Regions from separate parts of the Bradyrhizobium sp. T-1 genome, predicted to be linked through region 1. Evidence: predicted binding sites of a transcription regulator. Region 1 holds the regulator's gene; each other region holds the start of a gene.
What was found. Region 1 encodes PhoB, which activates phosphate uptake and scavenging genes when phosphate is short. Its sites were predicted from a motif close to TGTCATNNANCTGTCAT; they were not measured.
Positions count from the first base shown of each region.

Region 2: the regulator PhoB is predicted to act here: its motif matches at 2,636-2,652, upstream of ACWAT4_RS06495 (YdcH family protein).
Region 3: the regulator PhoB is predicted to act here: its motif matches at 1,832-1,848, upstream of ACWAT4_RS19210 (glycerophosphodiester phosphodiesterase family protein).

Region 1 covers NZ_CM132115.1:7,972,278-7,976,245, forward strand. Annotated here, with positions in the region: gene ACWAT4_RS38110 (aspartate aminotransferase family protein) at 1-415, opposite strand, end outside; gene ACWAT4_RS38115 (GcrA family cell cycle regulator) at 873-1,385, shown strand; gene phoB (phosphate regulon transcriptional regulator PhoB) at 1,582-2,289, opposite strand; gene phoU (phosphate signaling complex protein PhoU) at 2,312-3,028, opposite strand; gene pstB (phosphate ABC transporter ATP-binding protein PstB) at 3,040-3,861, opposite strand; gene pstA (phosphate ABC transporter permease PstA) at 3,858-3,968, opposite strand, start outside.
Region 2 covers NZ_CM132115.1:1,349,839-1,353,806, reverse strand. Annotated here, with positions in the region: gene ACWAT4_RS06505 (sensor domain-containing protein) at 1-912, opposite strand, end outside; gene ACWAT4_RS06500 (NAD(P)/FAD-dependent oxidoreductase) at 1,118-2,221, shown strand; gene ACWAT4_RS06495 (YdcH family protein) at 2,368-2,550, opposite strand; gene ACWAT4_RS06490 (YdcH family protein) at 2,879-3,085, shown strand; gene ACWAT4_RS06485 (hypothetical protein) at 3,256-3,474, shown strand; gene ACWAT4_RS06480 (hypothetical protein) at 3,497-3,748, shown strand; gene ACWAT4_RS06475 (GGDEF domain-containing protein) at 3,751-3,968, opposite strand, start outside.
Region 3 covers NZ_CM132115.1:3,999,258-4,003,225, reverse strand. Annotated here, with positions in the region: gene pdhA (pyruvate dehydrogenase (acetyl-transferring) E1 component subunit alpha) at 1-194, opposite strand, end outside; gene ACWAT4_RS19210 (glycerophosphodiester phosphodiesterase family protein) at 367-1,764, opposite strand; gene adh (aldehyde dehydrogenase) at 1,941-3,458, opposite strand; gene ACWAT4_RS19200 (helix-turn-helix domain-containing protein) at 3,608-3,968, opposite strand, start outside.

The DNA of each region.
Region 1 (3,968 bases):
CCAGCGTGCGGCCATGGAAGGCGCCCTCAAACGTGATGATGCGGTAGCGCTCCGGATGCCCCTTGGAGAAATGGTGATGGCGGACCAGCTTGATCACGCCTTCCAGCGCTTCGGCGCCGGAATTGCAGAAGAACACGAAGTCCGCAAAGCTCTCGTTGCAGAGACGGTTCGCAAGCTTCTCGCCGTCCGGGCTCTGGAACAGGTTCGACATGTGCCAGAGCTTGGTCGCCTGCTCCTGCAACGCCTTGACCAGCGCGGGATGGGCGTGGCCGAGCGCATTCACTGCCACGCCCGAGGTGAAATCGAGATAGCGATCGCCGTTGGTTGCGATCAACCAGACGCCTTCACCGCGCTCAAAACCGATGTCGGCCCTGGCGAAAACGGGGAGCAAATGCGGCGCTGCGCTGCTAGTCATGACGATCACTTGATGTTGCGGACGGTGTAACGCGTGCTTTGCGCAACGCACCATTGACCGGCCCGGAAAACGAAACGTGCCGCCTTTTAAGGGCGGCACGCGCGACTATCTTAGGCCTGGTGAAACGGGTGTCAATGCCGCCCGGAAAGCCTCGCGAAACGCTGAATCCGTAGTCTTGCGGTGGCGATTTTGCGGGATTTTCACCACGGAACATGTGGAAGCGAGTCGGCGGACTCTTGCGCGTGAGTCACGCCATATTGTAGCGTTTGGCTTGTCAGATACGACATCTCGTGCAGCGGTTCTGATCCCAAGAGTCCTCATGTACCGGCGTAAACGTTCGGGCGTTCTAGTCACGCCCGGCGAGCCTTAAGGGATTCTGGCGGCACGGGTTTTTCGAGGCTTAGGCATTCGTTGTGCCGCCCCAGGATGGCAGGCGCGCGGCGAAGGAAAGGTTACAATGACGGTTTTGACCTGGTCGGACGATCGCGTCGAGCAGTTGAAAAAGCTCTGGGAGGCCGGACTTTCGGCTAGCCAGATCGCCGCTGAGCTTGGGAATGTCACCCGCAATGCCGTGATCGGCAAGGTGCACAGGCTCGGCCTGTCCGGCCGCGCCAAGAGCCCGTCTTCGGCAGCTCCGCGGCCGCGCAAGGCGCGTCCCGCGCAGCACATGATGCGGGTGAGCAGGCCCATCGCGCGCGGCAACACCGCATTGGCGCAGGCCTTCGAGGTCGAGGTCGAGGCCGAGCCGGTTACCTACGACAACGTAGTGCCGATGAGCCAGCGGCTGTCGCTGCTCGAATTGAACGAGGCAACCTGCCATTGGCCGGTCGGCGATCCCTCGAGCCCGGATTTCTTCTTCTGCGGCGGCAAGGCACTCTCCGGCCTGCCCTATTGCGCTCAACACTCGCGGGTGGCGTATCAGCCGGCAGCCGACCGGCGTCGCGCACCGGCGAAGCCCGGCACGCGCTGAGCTACCAATTCTATTGATTGCCAAGACGGCGGCCGTGACACGATGACGGCGCCAATTATTCGGTGTCATCCCAGCGAAGGCGGGAATCCATAGCTACCACTCCCCGTGGTTATGGGTCCCGGGCTCGCGCTGCGCGCACCCCGGGACGACAGCTGAGAATGTGGCCGCAGCTCACTAAACCAGTCGCCCGCAAACCCTATGTCTGCTCCGCCTTCGCGAACCGATCATCGAGCGCGTAGCCGGCACCGCGGACGGTGCGGATCGGGTCCTGCTCACGACCGAGATTGAGCAGCTTGCGCAGGCGGCCGATATGTACGTCGACGGTGCGCTCGTCGATATAGATGTCGCGGCCCCAGACGCTGTCGAGCAGCTGCTCGCGCGAGAACACCCGGCCGGGATGCTCCAGGAAGAACTCCAGCAGGCGGTATTCGGTAGGCCCGAGATCGATCGGCCGGCCCGAGCGTGCCACGCGGCGCTTTTCGCGGTCGAGCTCGATGTCGCCGAAGGCGAGGATGGTCGCGAGCCGCTCAGGGCTTGCGCGCCGCAGCAGGCCCTTCACGCGCGCGAGCAGCTCGGGCACCGAGAACGGCTTGACGATGTAATCGTCGGCGCCGGTCGCCAGGCCCCGCACCCGCTCGCTCTCCTCGCCGCGCGCGGTGAGCATGATGATCGGCAGCTGCTTGGTGTCGGATCGCGTCCGCAGCCGGCGGCACAGCTCGATGCCCGACAGCCCCGGCAGCATCCAGTCGAGCACGATCAGATCAGGAATGTGCTCCTTGAGACGGGTGTCGGCATCGTCGCCGCGCATCACCGTCTCGACGTCATAGCCGTCGCCTTCGAGGTTGTAGCGGAGAAGCTCGGTCAGAGCTTCCTCGTCCTCAACCACCATAATGCGTGCGCCCATGGGGTCGTCGCTCCTTGCGTAATCAGGTGTTCGGGACCGTCGTGGCGAACGTCGTCATGTCGCCCTTCGGCCGCTTATCGGTGATGGCCTGGCCTTCGATCATGTAGAACACGGTCTCGGCAATGTTGGTGGCGTGGTCGCCGATCCGCTCGATGTTCTTGGCGCAGAACATCAGATGGATGCAAAACGAGATATTGCGCGGATCTTCCATCATGTAGGTGAGGAGCTCGCGGAACAGCGAGGTGCAGATGGCATCGACCTCCTCGTCGCCCTTCCACACCGCCATCGCCGCCGGCAGGTCATGCGCGGCATAGGCGTCCAGCACCGACTTGACCTGCTGCTGCACGAGGTCGGTCATGTGCTCGAGGCCGCGGAACAGCTTGAGCGGATGGAAATCCGTCTCCAGCGCCGCGACGCGCTTGCCCATGTTCTTGGCGAGATCGCCGATCCGCTCGAGATCGGTCGCAACCCGCATCGCGCCGACGATCTCCCGAAGATCGACCGCCATCGGCTGGCGGCGCGCGATGGTGAGCACGGCGCGCTCCTCGATCTTCTTCTGCAGCGTATCAAGCTCGGCGTCGATGGTGACCACGCGCTGGCCGAGCGCGACGTCGCGGCGGATCAGCGCGTCGACGGAGTCGACGATCATGCGCTCGGCGATGCCGCCCATCTCGGCGACCAGGCGGGTGAGCTCCTGGAGGTCGGTGTCGAAGGCTTTTGCGGTATGTTCAGAACCCATGTCCTGTCTCCTCAGCCGAACCGGCCGGTGATGTAATCCTGCGTGCGCCGGTCGGTCGGCGACGTGAAGATCTTGCTGGTGTCGTCGAACTCGATCAGCTCGCCGAGATACATGAAGGCGGTCTTGTCGGAGACGCGGGCCGCCTGCTGCATGTTGTGGGTCACGATCGCGATCGTGTAGTTCTCGGACAGTTCCTGGATCAGCTCCTCGACCTTGGCGGTCGAGATCGGGTCGAGCGCCGAGCAGGGCTCGTCGAACAGGATCACCTCGGGGCGCACCGCGACGGTGCGGGCGATGCAGAGGCGCTGCTGCTGGCCGCCGGAGAGCGACAGGCCGGAAGCGTTGAGCTTGTCCTTGACCTCGTTCCACAGCGCGCCGCCGCGCAGCGCCTTCTCGACGCGGTCGTCCATCTCGGACTTCGAGATCTTCTCGTAGAGACGAATGCCGAACGCGATGTTCTCGTAGATCGTCATCGGGAACGGCGTCGGCTTCTGGAACACCATGCCAACGCGGGCGCGCAGCAGGTTGAGATCCAGCTTGGGGTCGAGGATGTTGGTCTGGTCGAGCATGAGCTGACCGGTGACGCGCTGGCCCGGATAGAGATCGTACATCCGGTTGAAGATGCGCAGCAGGGTCGACTTGCCGCAACCCGACGGGCCGATGAACGCCGTGACCCGGTTGGTGCCGAGCGCCAGGTTGATGTTCTTCAGTGCGTGATGCTCGCCATAATAGAAGTTGAGGTTGCGCACCGTCACCTTGGCGGGCGCCTCCGGCAGCGGCTGCTGCGACGCCAAATGAGCATTCGAGCTCACGGATACGGACAGATCGGTCATTTTGCGGTCCTCTCGGCGCCGAGAATGCGCGCGCCAATGTTCAGGGCAAGCACGGTCAATGTGATCAGCAACGCGCCACTCCAGGCGAGCTGCTTCCAATAGGCGTA
Region 2 (3,968 bases), 1.6 Mb from region 1:
GTTGCGAACCACGATGCGGATCGAGGCGACCATGCGCCGCGCGCCGGCACGATCGACCTCGAACTCATTGCGGTACTGGCCGTCCGGCGAATCGAGCGCTGCCCGGTCGGCCGCCTCGATGCTGGCCGCCGAGCCGGGTCCAAACAGCTCCCGCGCGTTCCTGCCGACGGCAAAGTCCCGCGACAATCCCCAGAACCGCTCATAAGCGCTGTTCGCGAAGATATAGCAGCCGTCCTCGATGTTCTTGGCGGCCACGCAGGCCGGCACGTGGTCCAGCACCGATTCCAGGAATTGCTTGGTGGAAGCGAGCTGTCGCGACAGCCTGCGCTGTTCGCTGACGTCCAGATGCGTCGCCACCGAGCCGCCGTTCGGCAGCACGAAATATTTCACGAGGATAGCCCGTCCGTCCGGCAGTTCCGTGATCAGGCCATTGGAGCTCGACGCCTTGTCGAAAAATTCATCGTCGGAGGCGCCCAGCACCCCGCGCTTGCGTCGGAGCTCGAGGAGTTCGTGACCGTTCATGCCGGCCCGCAGGTCCGACCGCGTCAGGCCGTAGATCTCGAGATAGCGGTCGTTGCAGAAGATGATGCGGCGCTGCGCATCCGTCATCACCACGCCCTGGTTGAGATTGTTCATGGCGGAGGAGACGAAGGCGTTGCGCCGCAATTGCGAACGCTTGCTCCGGCGCAGCGCAGAATGGATCCACAGCGCGATGGCGACCAGAAACGCGCAGATGACAACGCCCCCGATCAGGGCTTCCCAGGCCAGATTGGGGTCGACATCGCCAAGATGACTCGGCGGAAAGAGGCTGTTCGCATAGGCACGCGAAGGCGCGACCGCGCTGGCTAGGCACACGACGGCCTGCACAGCAATCGGAAGCATGCTGCCTTCGTGCCAGTTCTTCTCAGCCATCAGCCACCCGCGATTTCAACTGCGGATTGTCTGGCTTCACGGGTTTGGATCGGGTAAACGCCTGTACGCCCAACAGAAAAATGTGACGTGAATTACGGCAATTGCCCTGACATGATAAATGCTTCCTTAACGGAAAATGGTCGCGCGGCACGTTTCCCAAGCAAACCGGCGCCCCCGGCACCTTCAGCGGGACTTCTGCACAATCATGGATAAGGTCGACTGCGTCGTCATCGGAGCCGGCGTCGTCGGGCTCGCGGTGGCAAGGAGGCTCGCGCAGGCCGGGCGCGAGGTGATCGTGCTGGAGCAGGCCGAGGCCATCGGCACCGTCACCTCCTCGCGCAACAGCGAAGTGATCCACGCCGGGATCTATTACCGCGCCGGAAGCTGGATGGCGCGGATGTGCGTCGGCGGCAAGCAAGCGCTGTATCGCTATTGCGGCGAGCGCGGCATCCCGCACAAGAACTGCGGCAAGCTGATCGTCGCGACCAATGCGAAGGAAACCGAGAAGCTGCAATCGATCAAGGCGCATGCCGAGGCCAATGGTGTGCTCGACATGCAGCTGCTCTCGGGCGAGGCCGCGCGTGCGCTGGAGCCGGCGCTGGCCTGCGACGCCGCGCTGCTGTCGCCGTCGACCGGCATCATCGACAGCCATGCCTACATGCTCTCGCTGCGCGGCGAGGCCGAGGACGCCGGCGCCGCCTTTGCGTTTCACACGCCGCTGATCCGCGCCAAGGCCGACGCCGGAATGATCGAGATCGAAACCGGCGGCGAAGCGCCGATGACACTGCAATGCGGTCTGCTCGTCAACGCTGCGGGGCTTTCGGCCACGACCGTAGCGCGTCACATCGACGGCATGCCGGTCGACCGGATTCCACCGGCCTATCTCGCCAAGGGTAATTATTTCAGCTGCAATGCGCGCGCCCCGTTCTCGCGCCTGATCTATCCCGTGCCTGAGCCCGGCGGGCTCGGCGTCCATTTGACGCTGGACATGGCAGGACAGGCGCGCTTCGGCCCCGACGTCGAATGGATCGAGACCATCGACTATGAAGTCGATCCGTCACGCGCCGAGCGCTTCTATCCGGCAATCCGCAAATACTGGCCGGCGCTGCCCGACGGCGCGCTGATGCCGAGCTATTCGGGCATCCGCCCGAAGATCGTGCCGCCGGCCGTGGCCACGCAGGATTTTCTGATGCAGGGTCCGCGCGACCATGGCGTCGCAGGACTGGTCAATCTGTTCGGCATCGAATCGCCGGGACTGACATCGTCGCTTGCGATCGCCGACCACGTCGCGGAGCTCGCGGAAATCTAGGGAGTGTTTTCAGGCGGCGTTCGAGCAAGACCGACGCAAGCGCGACCATCATCGCGCAGCGCGCACCCTACAGCCAGGGATGAGTGCAAAGGCTCTCATCCCTGCCTGAAAGGATATGATCAAACTCTACGCTGTTACGGGGGTTACTAGTGAAGCGTGTCGCCGGTTTGCTTCAGACGCTCGATCTGGTCCTTGACCATCAATTTGCGGCGCTTCAACTCAACAATTTGCAGGTCGTCTGTTGAAAGGTGCACGAGAGCTTCGTGCAATTCGTTTTCGAGAGTTTTGTGCTTCCGTTCCAATTCAACCAGATGTGCCTGAATTGTCATTCGAAACCTCCTCGGTAGGGGTGAACCTTGGATTCGATCCGGACGAGGAAGTGTACATCACCGATTCGTTCTGTCGATGGGTATCCGTCGTCGCACCGTCATTTTTGAAAATTCATATGTAACGAACCGTGAGTAAGGAACCACGCGGCGAAAAATCCATGATATCAATGTGCTTGCGCGACACTGCTGCGAATCGTTGCAATATCTTGCGAGAGAGCGGTGAGCGAAGGCCGTAGATCGCTTGCGGTCACGCCGCGCAAGGACGATAATTTCCACAGGGCATCCACAGCCTTAATCTCAAGCCTATCGGTTTTCGGCCACCGCAGACATGACCCATGAAGACGAGCGTGAGCTCGAAGCCGAGCTCACCCGGTTGCAGCAGGAACACCGAGATCTCGATGCGGCGATCGATGCACTGCATCAATCGCCCGCCCCCGACCTGTTGCGGTTGCAGCGGTTGAAGAAGCGCAAGCTGTTGTTGCGCGACCGTATCGCCTTCATCGAAGACCAGATCACGCCCGACATTATCGCCTGATCCACAGCGGTCGCGGTCTGCCGCGCTTGAATCCGCTTGACTCAATAAGAACAAAATAGGAACATTTGATCGCTCCAACGGCCCAGAAATCGCCCGAGGAAGGCCCCCAAGGAACGCCCCGAGAAACGCCCCGAGAAACGCCCCAAGCACCCCCCGCGAGGACAATGCAGATGTCGGCAACTGCCCTTTTGGACAACAGCTATTACGAACAAGCCTGCGATCAGGCGATCGCGATGTGCGACGGCAATCTGCGCAGCACCATCAAGGCGCTGATCATGGCCAACGAATATCTGGAGGCCGAGCTGGAAGAGCTGCAGGCAGCGATTTCGGCCGGCTGCATTCCCGAGACCTCGCGCAGCTGGACGCGAGGCAAGGGCAGCGCCGCATAGTTTTGATCACCGGAGCAACGCCATGTCAGATGTGACCTACTACGTTGCAATGCCCTTCCTGATCGATGCCGACGGATCGCCCGTCGCGGGCGCCGCGGAGGAATGCCAGAGCTCGACAGCCGCGCTGCGGCGCGCCGAGGCGCTGGCGCACGGAGCCGGCCATATCGGCGCGGTCGCATTCAGCCGCAGTGGGGATCCCATGACCGGCGAATTCGGCGACGCCACGCTGCTGCGCAAATTCGGCAACGTGCCGGAAGATCTGGCCACGCTATAGAGTCAGCTGCTCACGAGCCTGATCCGCGGCTCGTGCCGCCTTTGTGCCTTGCGCACATACATGGCGGCATCGGCCTCCTCCAGTGCGCGGGCGGAATCGGATTGCGCGCCGAGCGGTGCAACACCGGCGGAGGCGCCCGCGGTCACGTGCTGGCCGCGAAAGGTGAACGACAAATCGTCGATCGCCTGCTCGAAGGCAGCTGCCTTCGCCTTCGCATCGG
Region 3 (3,968 bases), 4.0 Mb from region 1:
TGGCCGATATAGAGATGGCAGAAGCCGCCGATCGCACCCATGCCATAGAGCTGGCCGGCTTTTTCCTCGAATCGCCGGATCAGGAGCATGTCGCGGAGCGCCTTCAGCTCCTGCTCTCTCGTGAATTCCGGGGGCGAACCGCCGTCGGTTTTGTCTTGTGGGCTGCTTGCGGCGGCTTTCTTGGGGGCGGCCATGAGAATTCCGGGTCAGAGAAAACTAAGCCCTCTCTAACCTAACTCAATCGTGTGTGAAAGCACCGCAGTGACATGCCACGACTTTCATTATGCCGCACTGCAACGTGGCCGAAATTTTGCAAAACCTTTGGGCACGATCAGGCAACATTCGGATTCCACGCCGCTCGCCTCACTAGCCGAGCTCGCGCAAATACGCCGCGCGGGCGGCAACCCCGGTATGCGTGAAGTCGGTGAAGACCCCGTCCACACCAAGACGGAAGAATTTGAGATATTCCTGCGCGGGATCGGCGTGATAGTCGGCAGCCAGATATTTCTTCTCGTTCCGAAACGTGAAGACGTGGACAAAAAGGCCGAGCTTGTGGGCATCGGCAATCAGGCTGGTTGCGTCCTGCGTCGAAGCCTCCGGTGTCGATCCCTTGTAGGGCGTACCGTCGGAATTGGCGTCCTTCCACGGCGCGATCTTGAGCGGAACGATATAGGCCTTCCACGGACCGATGCCGTCGGCATAGGTCTTGATCTCGGCAAGGCCCGCAGGCGTCAGCATCGCGTCATACAGGCGCGCGTCCCCGGCAACCGTCCAGTCGAACGGACGTGAATTGGTGATGTTGTTGAGCAGGACGTTGCCGGTCCTGAAGTCGATGCCGTTGCCGTCGACGAGCTGAACCTGCCGCGCCTGGAGACCATGGCTGCGCATGTATTTCAGGCTGCCCGGCTCAAAGCTCTGAACGAGGATGGGTGCATCCTTCGTGTTGAGGCCGTTGTCCTTGATGATCTTGATGAGGGCGTCCTCGAGCGGATGACTGCCCGGCGCGCCACAACCATTGGCGATGGCCTGGGCATTGTTCCAGGTCGGGTTCTTGGTCTCTGGATAGACCAGGATGGTCCGCCCCGTCTCCTTGCTCTTGGCTTTGGCGATGTCGAGGATGTCCTGGAAGCTGATGACCGGGAGCTTGCCGTTGAAAACCTTCGGCCGCTCATTGGCGGCGTCATAGGTGGTGCCGCCGATCCATTCCTTCAGCTCGGCCATGGTGAAGTCGGTGATCGACCAGTCATTGCTGTGATCCTCACCGTCGACGATCAATGACTTCAACACCGATTTGGGATCGGTCGGATCGGTGAGATCCGTGAGGTAGTCAGCGGGCACGCCGGCGGCCGCCGGCGCCTTGACGCGCACGCCGGGCACCGTGCGCTTGCGGGTCGCGACCGCCGCATTGGTCTTCGCCACTTCGGCAACGTTGGTGTTGTCGCCCAGCCAGGGGTTGTGACGCGCAACCAGGACGCAGTCCTTGGTCAGATGCAGATCTTCTTCGAGTGCGTCGGTTCCCAACGCCGCGGCGAGGTCGTACGAGGCCTCGGTTTCTTCCGGCACCAGCCCCGGTACGCCGCGATGTCCGAGGATCAGCGGTGCTTTTCCGTCCACGGTCAGGAAGGGTTTTGCGCCTGATGGCGCCGGCGCGGTCTGCGCGAGGGCGATCGATGGCGCAAGCAACGCCACGGCCGCCACGCCGAGCAGCATCGCTCCGACATGGATCTTACGCTGCAGGAGAGTGTGCAGAGGATTGCTCGTCATGGTCGCGCCTTCCGTCATGGCCTGGCATCGCATCGTAGCGATCAGGCTGCCGTCTTGTCTCAATTCTCTGACAGACGGATGACGGCGGGGCGAATGATGACGGATGTACACAGGCGGCGCCGTTATGACGCCGCCTGTGCCTTTCCGATCAGAACTTGCCGATCGGGATCCGCCGATCAGAAGAAGCCGAGCTTCTTCGGGCTGTAGCTGACCAGGAGGTTCTTGGTCTGCTGATAGTGATCGAGCATCATCTTGTGGGTCTCGCGCCCGACACCCGATTGCTTGTAGCCGCCGAAGGCCGCATGCGCCGGATAGGCGTGATAGCAGTTGGTCCAGACCCGGCCGGCCTGGATCGCCCGGCCGAAGCGGTAGCAACGGTTGGCGTCGCGGCTCCAGACGCCCGCCCCGAGGCCGTAGAGCGTGTCATTGGCGATCGCGAGCGCTTCGTCGTCGCTCTTGAAGGTCGTGACCGAGACGACGGGGCCGAAGATCTCCTCCTGGAAGATCCGCATCTTGTTGTGGCCCTCGAACACCGTCGGCTGGACATAGAAGCCACCCGAGAGATCGCCGCCCAGGTCGGCCCGTCCGCCGCCGGCCAGGACCTTGGCGCCCTCCTGCTTGCCGATGTCGATATAGGAGAGGATCTTTGCGAGCTGCTCGCCGGAGGCCTGCGCACCGATCATGGTGTCGGCCGCACGCGGATCGCCCTGCTTGATGGCGGCAACACGCTTCAGCGCCCGCTCCATGAAGCGATCATAGATGTCAGCGTGGACCAGCGCCCGGCTCGGACAGGTGCAGACCTCACCCTGGTTCAGCGCGAACATCACGAAACCCTCGATCGCCTTGTCGAAGAAATCGTCGTCCTCGGCGGTGACGTCCTTGAAGAAGATGTTCGGCGACTTGCCGCCGAGCTCGAGCGTGACCGGAATGAGGTTCTGGCTGGCATATTGCATAATCAGCCGGCCCGTCGAGGTCTCACCGGTGAAGGCGATCTTGGCGATGCGCGGGCTGGAGGCGAGCGGCTTGCCGGCTTCGAGACCGAAACCGTTGACGATATTGAGCACGCCGGGCGGCAAGAGGTCGCCAATGATCTCGGCCCAGACCATGATCGAGGCCGGTGTCTGCTCGGCCGGCTTGAGCACGACGCAATTGCCGGCGGCAAGCGCGGGGGCGAGCTTCCAGCACGCCATCAGCAACGGAAAGTTCCAGGGAATGATCTGGCCGACCACGCCGAGCGGCTCGTGAAAATGATAGGCGATGGTGTCGTGGTCGATCTCGCCGATCGAGCCTTCCTGCGCGCGCACCACGCCGGCGAAGTAGCGGAAGTGATCGATCGCGAGCGGAATGTCGGCGGCGCGGGTCTCGCGGATCGGCTTGCCGTTGTCCCAGGTCTCGGCGATGGCGAGGCGTTCGAGATTCTCTTCCATGCGGTCGGCGATCTTGTTCAGGATCGCGGCGCGCTCGGCGACGCTGGCCCGTCCCCAGGCGCCCTTCGCGGCATGCGCGGCATCGAGCGCCGCTTCGACGTCCTGCGCGTCGGAGCGCGCGATCTTGCAGACGATCTGGCCGTTCACCGGCGAGGCATTGTCGAAATATTTGCCCGAAATCGGCGCGACGAACTTGCCGCCGATGAAGTTGTCGTAGCGTTCGGCGAAGGGAACTTTGGTGACGTTGAGGAATTCAACCTTGTTCATTGATCACTCCCGATGTTGATGTTTGCGCAAATCGTCGTGTGTTCACGACTTGCCCAACGATCTCGCGGAAGGTGATTTCTGTCAGCCCGGGTGGACGCGATGGCCGGGCGGACCTGTCGCAGTTGTGCGACAGTCCCGGGCAATAGCACTCAGTGCTTCAGCTCGAACCGCTTCAGCTTCCTGTGCAGCGTGGCGCGGCTGACGCCGAGGGCCTTGGCGGCTGCCGAGACGTTGCCGCCGGCGCGAAGCAGCGCCCGCTGCACCACCGCGCGCTGACCGCCGGCCAGGTGGTCACACGCGGTATCGCCGCCGAGCAGATCCGCCGCGGGCACCGGTTGCAGCGCCCGGCCAGGCGCAATCCCGAGTCCCGCCCTCGCCGACCGGGTCGCACCGATCACGAGGTCGTCCGCATCGACCGCGACCAGTCCGATGGACTGGCCGTCAGCTCCCGGCGTCAGCACGATACGGGCATGGGCGAAGGCCCGGCGAAACAGGTCGGCCTCGATGCGC